DNA from 4 places in the Bradyrhizobium sp. KZN70725 genome. Region 4 is predicted to be linked to each of the others. Evidence: riboswitches for the same ligand, from Rfam matches in the RefSeq annotation. Region 4 holds a riboswitch; each other region holds the start of a gene.

Region 1 (4,183 bases), on a different contig from region 4:
GCCCAGCCATAGCGATCAACGTCATAGCTTCCGGTCGAGTCCAGGAGGCCGACCCGTCCCTTGCCGATCAACGTGCGCGGATCGACAGCCGAGAGGTCAATCACTGACATGCAAGGCACTCCTCATAGTCGGTGCGCTGCGGCTGCGGTCGTTCCGCCTCGTCACGGCCGCTGATTTTGCCGGCGAACGCTGCGCGCGAGATCGACTTCGAACGGCAGTAATAGAGGCTTTTCAATCCGCGCTCCCATGCCGTCCAATGCAGCATATGGAGATCCCACTTATCGACGTCGGCCGCCAGATAGAGGTTGATCGATTGGCTCTGGCAGATGAACGGCGCGCGGTCGGCGGCGAGCTCGATGATCCAGCGCTGGTCAATCTCGAAAGCGGTGCGAAAGATCGCTTTCTCGTGCTCCGAGAGGATGTCGAGATGAGCGACCGATCCCTCGTGCGCTATGATCGACTGCCATATCGCCGGGGTGTTGGCGCCTTTGGCCGTGAGTACCCTGGCGAGATGCGGATTGCGCACCGAGATGGCGCCAGACAATGTCTTATGGGTGTAAATGTTGGCCGGGACTGGCTCGATGCAAGCGCTCGCGCCGCCGCAGATAATGCTGATCGAGGCGGTCGGCGCAATTGCGATCTTATGGCTAAATCGCGCCATCACGCCGCGTTCCAGCGCATCCGGGCAAGGGCCGCGCTCGCGAGCGAGCGTCACCGACGCCGCGTCGGCATCCCGCCGGATTTTCCGGAACATGTTCAGATTGAACGACTTGGCCAGAGCGCTCTCCATCGGAATGCCCTTGGCCTGAAGGAACGAGTGCAAGCCCATGACGCCTAGGCCGACGGAGCGCTCGCGTAGGGCAGCATAGCGGGCACGCCTCATGCCCTCCGGCGCCACCGTGATGAAGTGGGTGAGCACGTTGTCAAGGAAACGCATGATGTCTTCGATGAAGCCCGGCTCCTCGCTCCACCGGTCCCATGTCTCGAGATTGAGCGATGAGAGACAGCACACCGCGGTGCGCTCCTCGTCGCGATGATCGATGCCGGTCGGCAGGGTAATTTCGCTGCACAAATTGGAGGTCGAGACCTTGAGGCCGAGGTCGCGCTGGTGCTTGGGAAGGGCGCGGTTCACGGTGTCGATGAACAAGAGATAAGGCTCGCCGGTCTGCAGCCGGTTCTCGAGGATACGTTGCCACAGCTGGCGAGCATCGATCTCGCGAACCATTTCGCTGGTCTTTGGACTGCGAAGCGCGAACGCTGTCCCGGCTCGCACGGCATGCATAAATTCGTCAGTAACGTTGATGCCGTGATGCAGGTTGAGGCTCTTACGATTGAAGTCGCCGGACGCCTTCCGGATCTCAAGGAACTCCTCTATCTCGGGATGTTGGACATCGAGATAGACTGCCGCCGAGCCGCGCCGCAACGAGCCTTGACTGATCGCCAGCGTCAGGCCGTCCATGACGTGGATAAACGGGATGATGCCCGAGGTGACACCGCCCTTAACCTTCTCGCCGATCGAGCGAACATTCCCCCAGTAGGTACCGATGCCGCCGCCGTTGGAGGCAAGCCAGACGTTCTCGTTCCAGGCGCCGACAATACCTTCGAGCGAATCCGAGACCGAATTGAGGAAGCATGAAATGGGTAGACCACGCAAGCTGCCGCCATTCGAGAGCACCGGCGTCGCCGGCATGAACCACAGTCGAGACATTGCATCATATAGACGCTGAGCATGTGCAACATCGTCCGCAAACGCGCACGATACCCGCGCAAAAATGTCCTGGACGCCTTCGCCGGCGAGCAGATAACGGTCGGTCAATGTCAGCTTGCCGAACGATGTCAGGAGGCTGTCGCGCGATCGATCAAGGGCAAGGTCAGACGGCTTTGGAGCTGGCGCGAGGGGACGCGGCAGCGGAGCCAGCGATGGAGGCGGCGCAACAGACCGCTGAAGCGGGGCAAGCGCTGCCTGTGCTTGCGCTGCCCGCACACTGGATGGTGTAACGAGATGACCCTGCTGATCGAAATCAAAAGACGGCGACATCGGCAACCCCGCGATGTTTGGAGCCGGGGCCACGGACGACTTGCAGGAGACAAACGTCCCTCAGTGCAAGCGCTCCACCGGGGCACCCCGCCCGAGGACGTTTGTTCTGTCGCGGCAGGTCTCCTGGCTTGCGGGTCGCTGCGGCTGTCGACCTTCCCGGCGCGTTTCTGCGCCAGTGGCCCATGATGACAACCGCTCACCGCTTACAGTTGCGGGGGCAGCCCCGGAGTAGCCGTTCGGCGCACCGGGTTCCCTCTTAGCTTCCTGTCCTACAAGATAAAGGATGGAAGAACCATGACAGATCTACATCTAGGCGTCACTTGCCGAGATTCGTCAAGTCTCGTTTGGGGTACATCAAGCTTCAGAAGAGGACACCGCGAAGTCAATGAATGGAGCGGCCGACGCCGAGCACCGGTATGTTCCGCTATCCATACACGTCCACCTGTGGCTGTTCAGGCAAATCAATCCAGAAATCCAGCCGACCATTCATCAGTCTATGCTGATCTGGAACGTAGACCCTACCAAAGGCTCTGAGACCGTTTTTTCCGTTCCGATGAGTATGAGCGGATCTTCAGCTCAAGATCTTCGAAGCTATCAGCGTCAACGATCCAGATGAAATCGTGTCTAAGGCGCTGGAAAGCTATCATGCACGTAGCCGACGCAGTCAGCTCCTCGACGCACGACGCTCCCCGTGCGATCTCGCTGCTCGAACGGCTGAGGGCCTTGAAGAACACGAAAGCTCATCGAGCTCGCAGCGGCTAAGCCGCTGTAAGCGCGACGAAACCGGCTCCCTTCGTGAATTTACCGTCGGCGCAAGCCTTGTCTCACAATGAAGGAGCAGGTCCGCGGCGGCGCGTCCCACCGAGATCGCCTGGTCAATATCTTTCTAGCCAGTATAGCTGCTGTTCGGCGCGCATAGCAGATCGATTTGGTCGCGGCGCATCTAGGTCGCCGCCCTTCTGATCAATTCGGCACGCGCCCGGTGCATGTTTGTAGCGGACCAATTGTCTGGCCCATTCTCGCGATCTGCCGATAAAGGCTTCGCCTACTGTTCGGTGCCCAAAGAAGTCAGGTTGGTCCTACTCGGCCGCGTCCATCAGGATTTCCGGATCGTCGCGCCTCTCATCGCGACCCAGAGCACTCTTCGCAACACGCGAAAGCCTCCAGGGCCGTGCTGGATCACGCCCGACGCGCTTGAATCGTACCCGACGTCATGTTGCAGGATTCGGCGCAAGCCACGACTGTTTGGCAAACAAGCTTGGCATTTCGGACGCGATCGGAACAACGTATGTCGCCTCTGGGCGGTCCCATGTCGGCGATTGACTGCTCGGTCCGGCGACACGGAGATGATGTGGTCCTCAGGATCGAGCCCCCCCGGAGCCCGATTTGCGGCTCTCCTCGACAACATCAAGAGCTGTCGAGCTGACGTGTTTCTGGAGGAAAGGAGGATGCTAGGCGCAGACATGGTGGTAGGCGGCAATCGACACCCAGAGAGAGGAGCGCCGGACTGGTCCTCCTGTACCCTGTTGTCGAAACCAGCGTGGCAAGGCACGGGCTTCATTCAAGGCATCTCGCCCAACGTCCAAACTCCGGTTGCGATCGTTTCAGGCAAGGCGCGACGCCGCGTTAGCTGCGCTCGATCTGCGGCAATTGCCTGCTCCGGCACCTGAAAGGACCAGATACATGACGGCATACCCTAGGGTCTTACAAGAGTTGCGTGTGGTTGAGCCCGGCCATCGGGTATTGGAGATAACCACGACCACCGGCTGCATCGTCAGATGTTCTTATTGCTCCCAGGACAAGTTTGCAGATCGCCAAAGGCCCGTATCCCAAGCCAAGCATCTGGGTGTTCAGGATTTCAAGCAATGTCTCTCACGCGTACCGACAGCTACTGGCATTAGTTTTTCCGGATATTCGGAGCCCTGGTTGCATCCGCATTGCAGCACGATGGTTGAGCATGCTTACGCACGCGGCCACGACGTCCGGATCTTCACGACCCTTGTTGGAATGAACGGGACTGACGTTCGACGCCTGCAAATGCTCCGGTTCAAGACTTTCGTCGTGCACGTTCCCGACGACGGCACTTATATGAACAGCCGCCTCGTCGGAAAAAACTACATCAATGTCATGCGCCGACTGATTGAG
Region 2 (4,183 bases), on a different contig from region 4:
TGAGCGATCGCGCGACCTTCTCGGCGATGAATCGTCCGGCGGAGGGCGTGCGGCATCTCGTGGTCAGCGGCCAGCCGCTGATCAGCGATGGTGTGCTCGATGTCGCGGCGCGTCCCGGCCGGCCGGTGCGCCGGCCTATCACGGGGGGCTGAGGTGCCGGTCCCGATCCTGCTGGTCGCGGGCTTCCTCGGGGCGGGCAAGACCACGGTCGTCAACCATCTGCTGGCGCATGCGCAAGGGCGGCGCATCGCCGCCGTGGTCAACGATTTCGGTGCGATCAATATCGACGCCGAGCTGATCGCCGGCGCCAGCGACGGCGTGGTCAGCCTGAGCAATGGCTGCATCTGCTGCACGCTGGAGGGCGACCTGCTGCGCACGCTCGCCACGTTGCTGCGGCGTGATCCGCGTCCCGAATTCATCGTGATCGAGACAAGCGGGATCGCCGATCCCGCCGATATCGTGCGCAACCTGATGGATCCCGTGATCTGGAAGGAGGCGCCGCTGGAGACCGTGCTGTGCGTGGTCGACGCGACGCAGCCTGCGGCGATGCTGAACGATGCGCTGCTGCGCTCGCAGCTCCGGGCGGCGGACGTGGTGGCGCTGAGCAAGGTCGATCTGACTGACGCCGCTGCGTGCGCCGCGATCCGCGACGCCGTGCGCGCGGTGCGTCCGGCGGCCGTGGTGGTCGATGCCTTGCATGGCGAGGTGCCGGCCGCGCTGCTGTTCCCGGCGGACCTCGATCATGTGCCGGCTCCGCGCGAGACCGCGCCGCGACGGCCGGCGTCCGATCGCTTCGAGACGCTGAGCTGGACCTCGGAGCGGCCCGTCGTGCTGCCGCGCTTGCAGCAGGCGATCGGCAGACTGGCGCCGAAGCTGGCGCGGGCGAAGGGATTGTTCGAGACGGTGGAGCAGCCCGGGCGGCTGACCGTGCTTCAACTCGCCGGCGGCCGCGCGACCCTGGCTGCGAGCGGCGTGCCGTCGCCCGGCGTGCCGCGCACGCGCATCGTGTTCATCGCCGAGATGGGTGCGCTGTCGCGCGCGGAGATTGATGAGGTGATGCAGGGATGCGTCGAGGCTCAGTGACGCGAACCTACGTTTCCCGTCATACTGAGGTGCGAGGGAAGCGGCGTCTCGAAGGATGAATCGGCCACCAGCCGGGCCGTGCATCCTTCGAGACGCGCGTGCCGCGCTCCTCAGGATGACGGGTTGCCTTTCGGCGTCAGCCCTCGACGTCGCTGTGTCATCGCCGCAGCAGCATCTCGCAAAGCATGTGTGCGACGATCATCGAATTGACAGCCCTGCCGGCACCACCTATCGTTTTTGCCGACGGTTCCCTTCGGGGATCAAAAGGGAATGCGGTGCGAGGGTAACCCCAATGCCGCAGCTGTCCCCGCAACTGTAAACGGCGAGCCTTTCGTCAATTTGCCACTGGGCCATCGGCCCGGGAAGGCGTCGACAGGCGATGACCCGTGAGCCAGGAGACCTGCCGTCAGTCGTGGTCACACGCGAGCACATCGGGCGGGGGCGTCCTGGTGGGATCGGAGCACTGCCTTTTCGGCAATGCGCCATCCGCGTTCGCGGTGACGTGCCACGTTACCGCGAGTCCTTTCATGTCTCCGTCCTCTCCCGTTGCGCGCAAATGGCGCCTCGGTCTTCTCTGCTCCCTGTCATCGCTGCTGTTGCCGGCCGAAGGCTCGGCACAAACGCCGCCACCAACCAGGCTCGATCCGATCGAGGTCGCGCCCTCGGCTGCGGCAAAGCCGAAGCCTGCGGCGCGCAGTCGTGACACGGCCGCCGCGGCGCGGCCACGGCCGAGGCCCGCGACGGCCGCCGCAGCCGGCAGCACGTCGCGCGCGGCTTCGTCGGGCACACCAGGGACGGCATCGCCGACGCTCAATGCCACCACGCAGGGCGGCACCGGCAGTCGTCTCAACCTGACGCCGCTGCAGACGCCGGCCAGCGTCGAGATCATCACGGCGCAGACCATCGCTGAACGCGGCCAGCATAATGTGCTCGATGCCGTCACCCAGGACGCGGCCGGGTTCGTCGCAACGCCGGCGCCAGGCAACGGCGGCCTGTCGTTCAGCACCCGCGGCTTTGCCGGCAGCAACTCGGTGATGACGCTGTATGACGGCACGCGCTTCTATATCGGCTCCGGCACGCTGACGTTCCCCTACGACACCTGGTCGACGCAGCGCATCGAAGTGCTGCGCGGCCCGGCCTCGGTGCTGTACGGCGAAGGCGCGATCGGCGGCGTCATCAACGTGATTCCGAAGAAGCCGCAGAGCACGCCCTATAACGAGGCCGAGGTTTCGCTCGACAGCAACATGACGCGGCGGCTCTCGGTGGACAGCACCGGTCCGATCAATCCCAATGTGTCGTACCGCATCAACGCCACCGGCAACATGTCGGACAGCTGGCTCGATCGCGACAAGACCTCGAACGCGGTGGTCTCCGCTGCCGTGCGGGTGCAGGCGTCGGACAATCTGGCCTTCACGCTGTCGGAGGACTACGGCGACCGCAGCCCGTCGCGCTATTTCGGCACGCCGCTGATCAACGGCTCGATCCAGGATGCGCTGCGCTTCAAGAACTACAACGCATTGGACAGCGCGATCCGCTATCAGGACAGCTGGACCCAGTTCAAGACCGAGTGGGACGTCGCCGACGGCATCAAGGTCAACAACACGCTGTATTATCTGACCAGCGAGCGGCACTGGCGCGACATCGAGAACTACACCTGGAATCCGAAGACCCAGCTGATCGATCGCACGAGCTATATCGAGATATTCCACGACCAGAAGCAGCTCGGCAACCGGATGGATACGACCTTCAGCGGCCACGTGTTCGGCCTTGCGAACCAGGTCGTCGCCGGGTTCGACGTCAACCGGATCGACTTCACCCATACCAACAACTCGCCCTATGGCGGCGCGTCCTCGGTCAATCCTTATGTGTTCGATCCCGGATCGTTCTTCGCCACGACGACGGCGACCACGCCGGGCTTCAACGCGATCGTCAATCAATACGCGCTGTTCGCCGAGGATCGGCTCTCGCTGACCGATCAGTTGTCGCTGGTGACCGGGGTCAGGTATGATCGCCCCGAAGTGGACCGCACCGACTACAAGACGCCGGCAAACAGTTTTGAGACGACGCTATCGGGCACTAGCTGGCGCGCGGGCCTCGTCTACGAGCCGATCAAGAACCTCGCGTTCTATGGCCAGTACGCGGTCGGCGTCGATCCGGTCAGCAATCTGATCTCACTGTCGACCACGCAGAAGACATTCCAGCTTGCGACCGGCAAGCAGACCGAGATCGGGGTCAAGCAGTCGTTCTGGGGCGGCCGCGGCGAGTGGACGCTGGCCGCCTACGAGATCGTCAAGACCGGGCTCACGATTCCCGATCCCGGCAACCCTACCGGCGGCGTGGCATTGCAGATCGGCCAGCAATCATCCCGCGGGGTCGAAGGATCGATCGGGCTCGCGCTGAACGACGGCTGGCGCGTCGACGCCAATCTTGCGCTGTTGCGCGCCAGATACGACAACAACAGCCAGGTGGTCGGCGGCAAGATCGTCAGCTTCAACGGCAATGTCCCGGTCAACGTGCCGCAGCAGGTCTCGAATGTCTGGCTGACCTGGGATTTCGCGCCCAACTGGTCGGTCTATGGCGGCGTGCAGATCGTCGGTGCGATGTACTCCGATCTTGCCAACACCCAGCTGCGGCCGGGCTACAACGTGGTCAATGGCGGCGTCAGGTGGAAGCCGGACGACCGCACCACGGTCGCGTTCCGCCTCTACAATCTGTTCGACAAGCCTTACGCGGTGACCTCGAACGGCACCGGGCAGTGGCTGCTCGGTGTGCCGCGTACCGCCGAATTGTCCGTCAACGTGAAGTTCTGACCATGCGCAACGCTCTGATCCGGCGCGGGCGGCGGTGGCTCTATATCGTCCATCGCTGGATCGGCATTGCGACGTGTCTCCTGTTCGCGATGTGGTTCATCTCCGGCCTCGTCATGATGTACGTGGCCTTTCCGCGCCTTACCGACAGCGAGCGCCTCGCCGCGCTTCCTGTCATTCCCTGGAGCAAGGTGCGGGTCACGCCTGATCGCGCGATGGCGATCGCAGGTGTCGAGCGTTATCCGCGTGACCTGCGGCTTTCGATGATGGACGACACGCCCGTCTATCGGGTG
Region 3 (4,183 bases), on a different contig from region 4:
GATCGCCGCCGATCCGGATCTCGCCGCCCGACGAAATCAGCCCGGCCAGTGCACGCAGCAGCGTGGTCTTGCCGGCGCCGTTCGGGCCGACCAGCGCGACCAGATGGCCCGACGGCAGCGACAGCGAGACATCGTGCAGCACCTTGCGGCTGCCGAGCGAGGCATTGAGCGCCGCGGCGGAGAGCAGCGTCATGCCACGCCTCCGCCGAGCGCGCGGCGCTCGCGCATGATCAGATAGAGGAAGAACGGCACGCCGATGATCGAGGTCAGCACGCCGACCTTGATGTCCGAGGTTGAAGGAATGATGCGCACCGCGATGTCGGCGGCGAGCAGCAGCGCCGAGCCGGTGAGCGCGCTCGGCACCAAGAGCCGCGCCGGATCGTGACCGATCACGGGACGCATCAGATGCGGCGCGACGAGGCCGATGAAACCGATCGTGCCGGTGACTGCGACCGCGCCGCCGACGCCGAGCGCCACGCCCGTGATCACGAAGAGCCGCAACCGCCCGACGTCGACGCCGAGGCTCTGCGCCGCCTCCTCGCCAAGCGTCAGCGCGCGGAAGGCGCTCGCCTGGCTGAGCAGGATGGCGGCGCCCGCGACGATGAAGGGCAGCGCCAGCGCCACGTGCTGGAAGCTGCGGTCCTCCAGCGAGCCGAGCAGCCAGAACGCGATCTCCAGCACCACAAACGGATTGCTCGAGAGATTCATCACCAGTGCGGTCGCGGCTCCCGCAAAGCTCGAGATCGCGAGCCCAGCGAGGATCAGGATCAACAGCCCGGCATTGCGGCCGGCGATCGCAAGCAGCGCGAACACCGAGCCGAACGCGGCGATGATCGCCACCACCGGCAGCGCGTAGGAGCGCACATCGGCGAGGCCCAGCGCGATCACCAGCACCGCGCCGAACGCCGCCGATTGCGGCGCGCCGAATAGCGACGGCGAGGCCAGCGGATTGCGCAGCAGCCCTTGCAGCGCCGCACCGGACAGCCCGAGAATGCCGCCGATCGCAAATGCCAGGATGGTGCGCGGCAGGCGGATCTCGCGCACGATCACCTGCGCCACATCGCTGCTGCCGCCGAACAGCGCCTCGACCACCGCGAGCGGCGACAGCCGCACCGGCCCGATGCCGAGCGAGAGCACGCACAACAGGACCACGAGCGCGAGCAGCGCCGCCGTGGCGCCCCACCGGCGCCGCGCCGCGACCTCGGCCGCCAAGGCAAAATCCTGCACGCTCATCGGATCCATGCTCTTACAGCGATCGCCGTGGCAGACAAGCGACACTCGACAAAAACCGTGGCCGCGCGGCCGCCGCCCGACTTCCGCCGGATTGACTTTGCTACCCGGCCGAACCCTAGATGAACATGACGGTTCTTTCATGAGATGAAAAGGGAATGCGGTACGGGGAAACTTCCCCAACGCCGCGGCTGCCCCCGCAACTGTATGCGGTGAATCCTTCGTCACAGGCCACTGGGAATCTCGGTCCTGGGAAGGCGACGAAGGGTAACGACCCGCGAGCCAGGAGACCTGCCGTCAGCCGTGGTCACACGCGATGCTGCCGGTCGGGGAGTACAGGCATGAGCTTCACCTGATGCTGTGAGCACGATGGTGAGACTGGTTCGCGGTGACGTGCCACTGACGTTGCCGAGGCCTTGCTTATGTTCTCCTTCCCTTTCCATCGGCGGCGCCGCGCGCTTCTGCTCGCGTCGACGATGATCGCGCCGGCGACGATGCTCGCGCCGGCATTCCTTGTCTCCGCAGCGCGGGCGCAGGAGGCACCCGCTCCCGATCAGCTGCCGGCGATCGAAGTCACCAAGCCGGGCGACCAGAACGTCACGCGCGCCAGGCCGGCCGCTGACGAAGCGCCGGCGCCGCGACGCCCGGCGCCGGGCACCTCGCAAGGCAACAATACAGGCAGCGGAGCCGGATCGGGCACGATAGGGACCGGTGTGGCCACCGGAACGGGCGGCACCGGCGGCCGCCAGTTCGCCGGCATTGTCGGCACCTCCTCGGCCGTGATCACCGCCGACGACATCGCGCATTCGCCGGTGCAGTCGTTACCCGAGATCCTCGCGCAGGTGCCGGGCGTGCAGCTGCAAACGCCCTATGGCGGACCGAACGGCGCCAAGACGTCGGTCGACCTGCGCGGCTTCGGCGCATTCGCGACCGACAATACGCTGTTCCTGCTCAACGGCCGCCGCCTCAACGACGTCGACAAGGCCGGCTTCGACCTCACCACGATTCCGCTCGATTCGATCGAGCGCATCGAGATCACGCGCGGCAACAGCGGCGCGGTGCTTTACGGCGACAATGCGGTGGGCGGCGTCGTCAACATCATCACCAAGACCGGCGTCGGCGGCCCGCCGACGACGATGCGGGCCGAGGCCGGAGCTGGCTCGTTCAACACCCGCATGGCCGCGGTCTCCGCAGCGCTCAATTCCGGACCGTGGTCCACCTCGTTCTACGGCAATGGCATCAAGTCCGACGGCTACCGCGTCAACAATGCGCTCGACCAGCGCAACGCCGTCGGCAACATCAACTACACGACGCCTGATCTCACCGCCTTCCTGACCGTCACCGGCAGCGACCAGAAGCTCGGCCTACCCGGCGGACGGCTGGTCGATCCGTCGATCGGCGTGAACGAGCTGCTCACCGATCGCCGCGGCGCCGCGACGCCCTTCGACTATGCCAACCAGCAGACCGCCAGCGTCACCGCCGGCTTCACCAAGACGCTGATGAACGGCGTCGACCTCATCGTCGACGGCGGCTGGCGGCAGCGCGAGACGCAGAGCGGCTTCTTCGGCACGATGCCGACCATCAGCTTCGCTTCGACCTACAATGATGCCGCGCTGCAGACCTGGTCGCTGACGCCGCGGCTCAGCGTCAAGAATGTGATGCTGGGCGTGCCGTCGACGATCCTGACCGGCATCGACTATTACGATTCGAGCTTCCGCGAGGCGCGCGGCGCCTATCAGGGCGTCGACCCGTTCCACATCTACAATATCGAGCAGCAGAGCGTGGCCGGCTATTGGCAACATACGCTGGGCCTGTTGCCAACGACCGACATCTCCTACGGCGCGCGCGTCCAGAATACCAGCATCTCGGCGCGCGATCGCTACGACCCGAATGCGCCATTCGCGTTCGACACGCAGGCGGCACCGCTCGACAGCAACGAGACGCAATACGCCCTGCATGTCGGCGCCGAGCATCGCCTGACCGACACCTTCTCGGTGTTCGGCCGCGCGGCGCGCGCGTTCCGCACGCCCGATGTCGACGAGCGCGTCGCATCCGGACCGTCGTTCGATCCGCTGACCTTCGCCCCGATCCCGCAGAATTTCCAGCTCAAGACCCAGACCTCGCAGGATGTCGAGGGCGGCTTCCGGGTCAAGACCAACCTGTTTCAGGTCCAGACCAGCGTCTATCTGATGGATCTCGAGAACGAGATCCATTTCAACCCGGTGCTGTTCTTCAACACCAACCTCGACCCCACCCGCCGCTGTGGCTCGGAAACCAGTGCCTCGCTCAAGTTCAGCGATACGGTGACCCTGCGCGGCGGCATGGCGATCACCCGCGCGGTGTTCCGCGAAGGCATCTGGACCGGCAACGACGTGCCGCTGGTGTCGCGCTACACCGGCAATCTCGGCGTCACCTGGAATATCTGGCAGAACTATCTGGTGCTCGACGCCACGGTGCGGGCCTGGAGCTCGCGCATCATGGACAACGATCAGGCCAACACCCAGAGCCGGATTCCCGGCAACGCCACCGCCGATATCAAGCTGAGCGGGCAAGTTGACCGCTTCTTCTGGTCACTGAGCGTGAACAACCTGTTCAACGCGCTCTATTACGACTACGCCATCGCGAGCACGTTCACCGAAGGCCGCTTCTCGGCCTATCCGCTGCCCGGCCGCACCTACATGGTAAAGGCCGGCGCGACGTTTTAGAGCGTGAACCGGTGGGGCGGGTCTGCCCCGCGCACCGTCTCCGAACATTACAAACGCACCGAAACTGGGGTAGAGTTCCGGCAGCTGATTTGACCCGCGCAGGGGAAACGCATGGCCAAGGCCGGGAAGCAGACCAAGGGCGGCACGAAGATCAAGGACAAGACCGACGACAAGTCGAAGAAGCCTCCGCCACCCGCAGCGTTGCAGGACGACGAGTACTATGAGGACGGCGACATCGCCACGCCGAA
Region 4 (4,183 bases):
CTGCGCGATCACGCCGCCGCGGTCGATGTCGCCGACCAGCACCACGGGCACGTCTGCTTTGCGCGCAAATCCCATATTGGCGATATCGGCCTTGCGTAAGTTGACCTCGGCGGGACTGCCGGCGCCCTCGACCAGCACCAGATCGGCGCGCTGCTTCAGGCGCGCAAAACTCTCCAGCACCGCGCCCGTCAGCGATGGTTTCATGCCGGCATATTCGCGCGCGCGTGCGGTGGCGATCCGTTTGCCGTGCACGATGACCTGGGCGCCGACATCGGTCTCGGGCTTCAGCAGCACCGGGTTCATGTCGGTGTGCGGCTCGACGCCGGCGGCGAGCGCCTGCAACGCCTGTGCGCGGCCGATCTCGCCGCCATCGACGGTCACGGCGGCGTTGTTCGACATGTTCTGCGGCTTGAACGGCAGCACGCGCAGGCCGCGCCGTCTCGCGGCGCGGGCGAGGCCGGCGACGATGAGCGATTTGCCCACGTCCGAGCCGGCTCCCTGGATCATCAATGCGCGCGCCATCGTGATGCCCGTCAGAACTCGACGCCCGGCTGGGCCTTGATGCCGGAGCGGAACGGATGCTTTACCAGCGTCATCTCGGTGACGAGATCGGCAATCTCGATTAGCTCCTCCTTGGCGTTGCGCCCGGTGAGCACGACATGGGTCATCGGCGGCTTCGACGTGGTCAGGAAGTCGACGACATCGGCGATCGCAAGGTAATCGTAGCGTAGCGCGATGTTGATCTCGTCGAGCACGACCATGCGCAGGCTCGGGTCTGCGATCAGCTGCTTGGCCTTTTCCCAGCCGGCTTGCGCTGCCGCGATGTCGCGGGCGCGATCCTGCGTCTCCCAGGTAAAGCCTTCGCCCATTGCGTGGAATTGACAGAGATCGCCGAAATGCCCGGTGAGCAGGCGGCGCTCGCCGGTATCCCAGGCGCCCTTGATGAACTGCACCACGGCGCAGGGAAAGCCGTGCGCCACACAGCGCACAATCATGCCGAACGCGGAGGACGATTTTCCTTTGCCGGCGCCGGTATGGACGATGATCAGGCCCTTTTCACCGCTCTTGGTCGCCATGATGCGGTCGCGGGCGGCCTTCTTTTTCGCCATCTTGTCCGCGTGGCGCGCATCCGGCGAAAGATCGGTGCCGACGGCGCCGTCTTCAGCGCCCTTTCCATCAGAAGTCATCACATTCCTTCGGCTTGACAAGTGCGAGGCTTGGACGAATGGTGGTCCCGCGTCGGTTCCTGTCCTACGACAGGCGAAGAGGGAATGCGATAGGGCTCCGCTAAATCGGGCCCGAAGCGCAGCCGCCCCCGCGACCGTGACCGGAGAGATGCCCAAGCCACTGATTCCATACGGAGTCGGGAAGGTGGGCATCGAAGGGTAAAACCTGCTCCGCAAGCCGGGAGACCTGCCAACGCAGCATGTTGTGAAACCGGCGGACGGGGTGTTCCGCGACGGGGAACGAACCTGTCCAAAATCGGTTCGTGTGCCTCATCGCTTCCCGCTGTCAATCCAGGAAGGGCGATGAGCGTTACACTTCATGTCTGCATCACCTGCCGCGCCGGCCAGACGCCGGCGGAAGGTGAGCTCGCGCCCGGTGCACGCCTGCATGCCGCGCTTGTCGAGGCCGGCGTGCCTGATGACGTCAATCTGGTTCCCGTCGCATGCCTGTCGGCCTGCAGCCAGGGTTGCTCGGTCGCGCTCAGCGCGCCGGGGCGGTGGTCCTATGTCTACGGCCGACTGTCCGCTGATAATGCCGCGGATGTGATCGCCGGTGCCTCCGCCTATGCGGCGGCGCCCGACGGCATCGTGCCGTGGCGCAGCCGTCCGGAAATCTTCCGCAAGCAATCGCTCGCCCGCATTCCACCTCTTCCCGTCGTGCCGGAGGCCGCAGAATGACCACGCTCGCCAAAATTCCGGTCACCGTCGTGACCGGCTTTCTCGGCTCCGGCAAGACGACGCTGATCCAGCATCTGATCCGCAATGCCAACGGCAAGAAGCTCGCGGTGCTGGTCAACGAATTCGGCAGCGAAGGCGTCGACGGCGACATCCTGAAGTCGTGCGCCGACGCCAATTGTCCGGCCGAGAACATCGTCGAACTCGCCAATGGCTGTATCTGCTGCACCGTCGCCGATGATTTCATCCCGGCGATGGAGCAGTTGCTGGCGCGGAACGTGAAGCCCGATCACATCGTGATCGAAACTTCCGGGCTCGCGCTGCCGAAGCCGCTGCTGAAAGCGTTCGACTGGCCGGAGATCCGTTCGCGGATCACGGTCGACGGCGTGATCGCGCTCGCCGACGCCGAGGCCGTCGCCGCCGGCCGTTTTGCGCCTGATCCGGCCGCGGTGGATGCGCAGCGTGCGGCGGACGACAATCTCGACCACGAGACGCCGCTGTCGGAAGTGTTCGAGGACCAGATCGCATGTGCCGATATCGTGCTGCTGACCAAGGCGGACCTCGCGGGGGCGGAGGGGATCAAGGCAGCGAAAGAGGTGATCGCGGCCGAGATGCCGCGCGAGGTGCCGATGTTGCCCGTCGTCGACGGCACGATCGACGCGCGCGTGATCCTCGGGCTCGGGGCGGCGGCGGAAAGCGATCTCGCGGCGCGGCCGTCGCATCACGATGGCGAGGAGGAACACGAGCACGACGATTTCAATTCCGTCGTGATCGATCTTCCGGAAGTTTCGGATGTCGACGCGCTGGTCGCCTCGATCAAGGGGCTGGCGCGCGAGCAGAACGTGCTGCGCGCCAAGGGCTACATCGCGGTCGAAGGCAAGCCGATGCGGCTGTTGGTGCAATCGGTCGGCGAGCGGGTGCGGCATCAGTTCGACATGCCCTGGGGTGCCCGGGCGCGGCGGTCGAAGCTCGTCGTGATCGGCGAACATGCCGACATCGATGAAGCCGCGATCAGGGCACGGCTTGGTGTCTGATGCACGTCGTCTTCCGCGAGAGCCGCGGCCTTGAGGAGACCGCGACGCCAAGGGACCTCGGCCAGGATCCGGCCGATCTCGTGGTGTTGTCGTTTTCCGACAGCGATCTTGCTGCCTTCGCGGCCGGCTGGCGGCGGGGCCGTGCTGCGCTGCCGTCGCTGCGGCTCGCCAATCTCGCGGAGCTGCGCCATCCGCTGTCGGTCGATACCTATATCGAGCGGACGCTCTCGCACGCCCGCGGCATTCTGGTGCGGCTGATCGGCGGCGAGCCCTATTGGTCATACGGGCTGGCCGCGGTGCATCGGCTGGCGAAGGAGCGCGGCATCGCCCTGGTCGTGCTGCCGGCCGATGGCCGCGACGATCTGCGGCTGGATGAGTTCTCGACCTTGCCGGTCTCGACGCTGCGCCGTCTGAAGGTGCTGTGCGACAAGGGCGGCCCCGTTGCGGCGCAGGCCGTGATCGCGCAACTGGCGCTGGCGTCCGGACTTTATGCCGGACCCGTGGTCGGCGAGATCGATCTTCCCGAGATCGGCGTCTACGATTCCCAGCGCGGTGCCATCGCGGCGTTGCCGGCACCGGACGGCCGGCCGCGCGTGCTGGTGACGTTCTATCGTTCCTACCTCGCGGCAGGCGATACGGCGCCGGTCGATGCATTGATCGATGCATTGCGTGAGAGGGGCTTTGATGCCCACGGTGTGTTCGTCACCTCGCTGAAGGCGGCGGGCGTGGCGGATTGGCTGCGCGCTCAGTTTGCGCAATGCGCTCCAGCGGCGATCGTCAATGCGACCGCGTTTTCCGCGGCCGGTGACGACGGCACGACGCCGTTCGACGCTGCATCATGCCCGGTGTTCCAGGTCGCGCTGTCGACCGCGCGGCGCGAGGATTGGGCCTTGTCGCTCCGCGGGCTCTCGCCCGGCGATCTCGCGATGCATGTGGTGCTGCCGGAGGTCGACGGCCGCCTGTTCACAGGGGTCGTGAGCTTCAAATCGCCTGGTGAGCGCGATCTTGAGCTGCAATTCGCGCATCTTGCGCATCGACCGGATGCCGAGCGCGTCGCTGCAGTTGCCGCACGCGTGGCCGCCTGGCATCGGCTTGCCAGCAAGCCGGCACAGGAGAAGCGGCTCGCGCTGGTGCTCTCGAACTATCCCGGCCGCCCGCATCAGATCGCGCATGCCGTCGGCCTCGATGCGCTTGCCTCGGTCGGGGCGATGCTGGCTGATCTCGCGGGCGCGGGATTTGACCTTGAGC

The links. A riboswitch is a leader RNA that binds a small molecule or an ion and turns the genes downstream of it on or off. The one in region 4 is predicted to bind cobalamin.
Region 1: it holds a riboswitch for cobalamin, as region 4 does, so the genes downstream of both, ACZBJS_RS28115 (ribonucleoside-diphosphate reductase subunit alpha) here and ACZBJS_RS19065 (DUF1636 family protein) in region 4, are expected to answer to the same signal.
Region 2: it holds a riboswitch for cobalamin, as region 4 does, so the genes downstream of both, ACZBJS_RS29505 (TonB-dependent receptor) here and ACZBJS_RS19065 (DUF1636 family protein) in region 4, are expected to answer to the same signal.
Region 3: it holds a riboswitch for cobalamin, as region 4 does, so the genes downstream of both, ACZBJS_RS34590 (TonB-dependent receptor) here and ACZBJS_RS19065 (DUF1636 family protein) in region 4, are expected to answer to the same signal.

What each region holds. Positions count from the first base shown of each region.
Region 1 is NZ_JBUYWT010000035.1:80,675-84,857, reverse strand. It holds gene ACZBJS_RS28120 (ribonucleotide-diphosphate reductase subunit beta) at 1-110, opposite strand, end outside; gene ACZBJS_RS28115 (ribonucleoside-diphosphate reductase subunit alpha) at 101-2,038, opposite strand; cobalamin riboswitch at 2,135-2,350, opposite strand; gene ACZBJS_RS28110 (radical SAM/SPASM domain-containing protein) at 3,722-4,183, shown strand, end outside.
Region 2 is NZ_JBUYWT010000039.1:36,306-40,488, reverse strand. It holds gene ACZBJS_RS29515 (amidohydrolase family protein) at 1-152, shown strand, start outside; gene ACZBJS_RS29510 (CobW family GTP-binding protein) at 154-1,083, shown strand; cobalamin riboswitch at 1,311-1,505, shown strand; gene ACZBJS_RS29505 (TonB-dependent receptor) at 1,611-3,893, shown strand; gene ACZBJS_RS29500 (PepSY domain-containing protein) at 3,896-4,183, shown strand, end outside.
Region 3 is NZ_JBUYWT010000057.1:13,322-17,504, forward strand. It holds gene ACZBJS_RS34580 (ABC transporter ATP-binding protein) at 1-193, opposite strand, end outside; gene ACZBJS_RS34585 (FecCD family ABC transporter permease) at 190-1,233, opposite strand; cobalamin riboswitch at 1,346-1,543, shown strand; gene ACZBJS_RS34590 (TonB-dependent receptor) at 1,653-3,935, shown strand; gene ACZBJS_RS34595 (hypothetical protein) at 4,047-4,183, shown strand, end outside.
Region 4 is NZ_JBUYWT010000018.1:50,513-54,695, forward strand. It holds gene ACZBJS_RS19055 (cobyric acid synthase) at 1-522, opposite strand, end outside; gene cobO (cob(I)yrinic acid a,c-diamide adenosyltransferase) at 534-1,187, opposite strand; cobalamin riboswitch at 1,224-1,435, shown strand; gene ACZBJS_RS19065 (DUF1636 family protein) at 1,530-1,904, shown strand; gene cobW (cobalamin biosynthesis protein CobW) at 1,901-2,935, shown strand; gene cobN (cobaltochelatase subunit CobN) at 2,935-4,183, shown strand, end outside.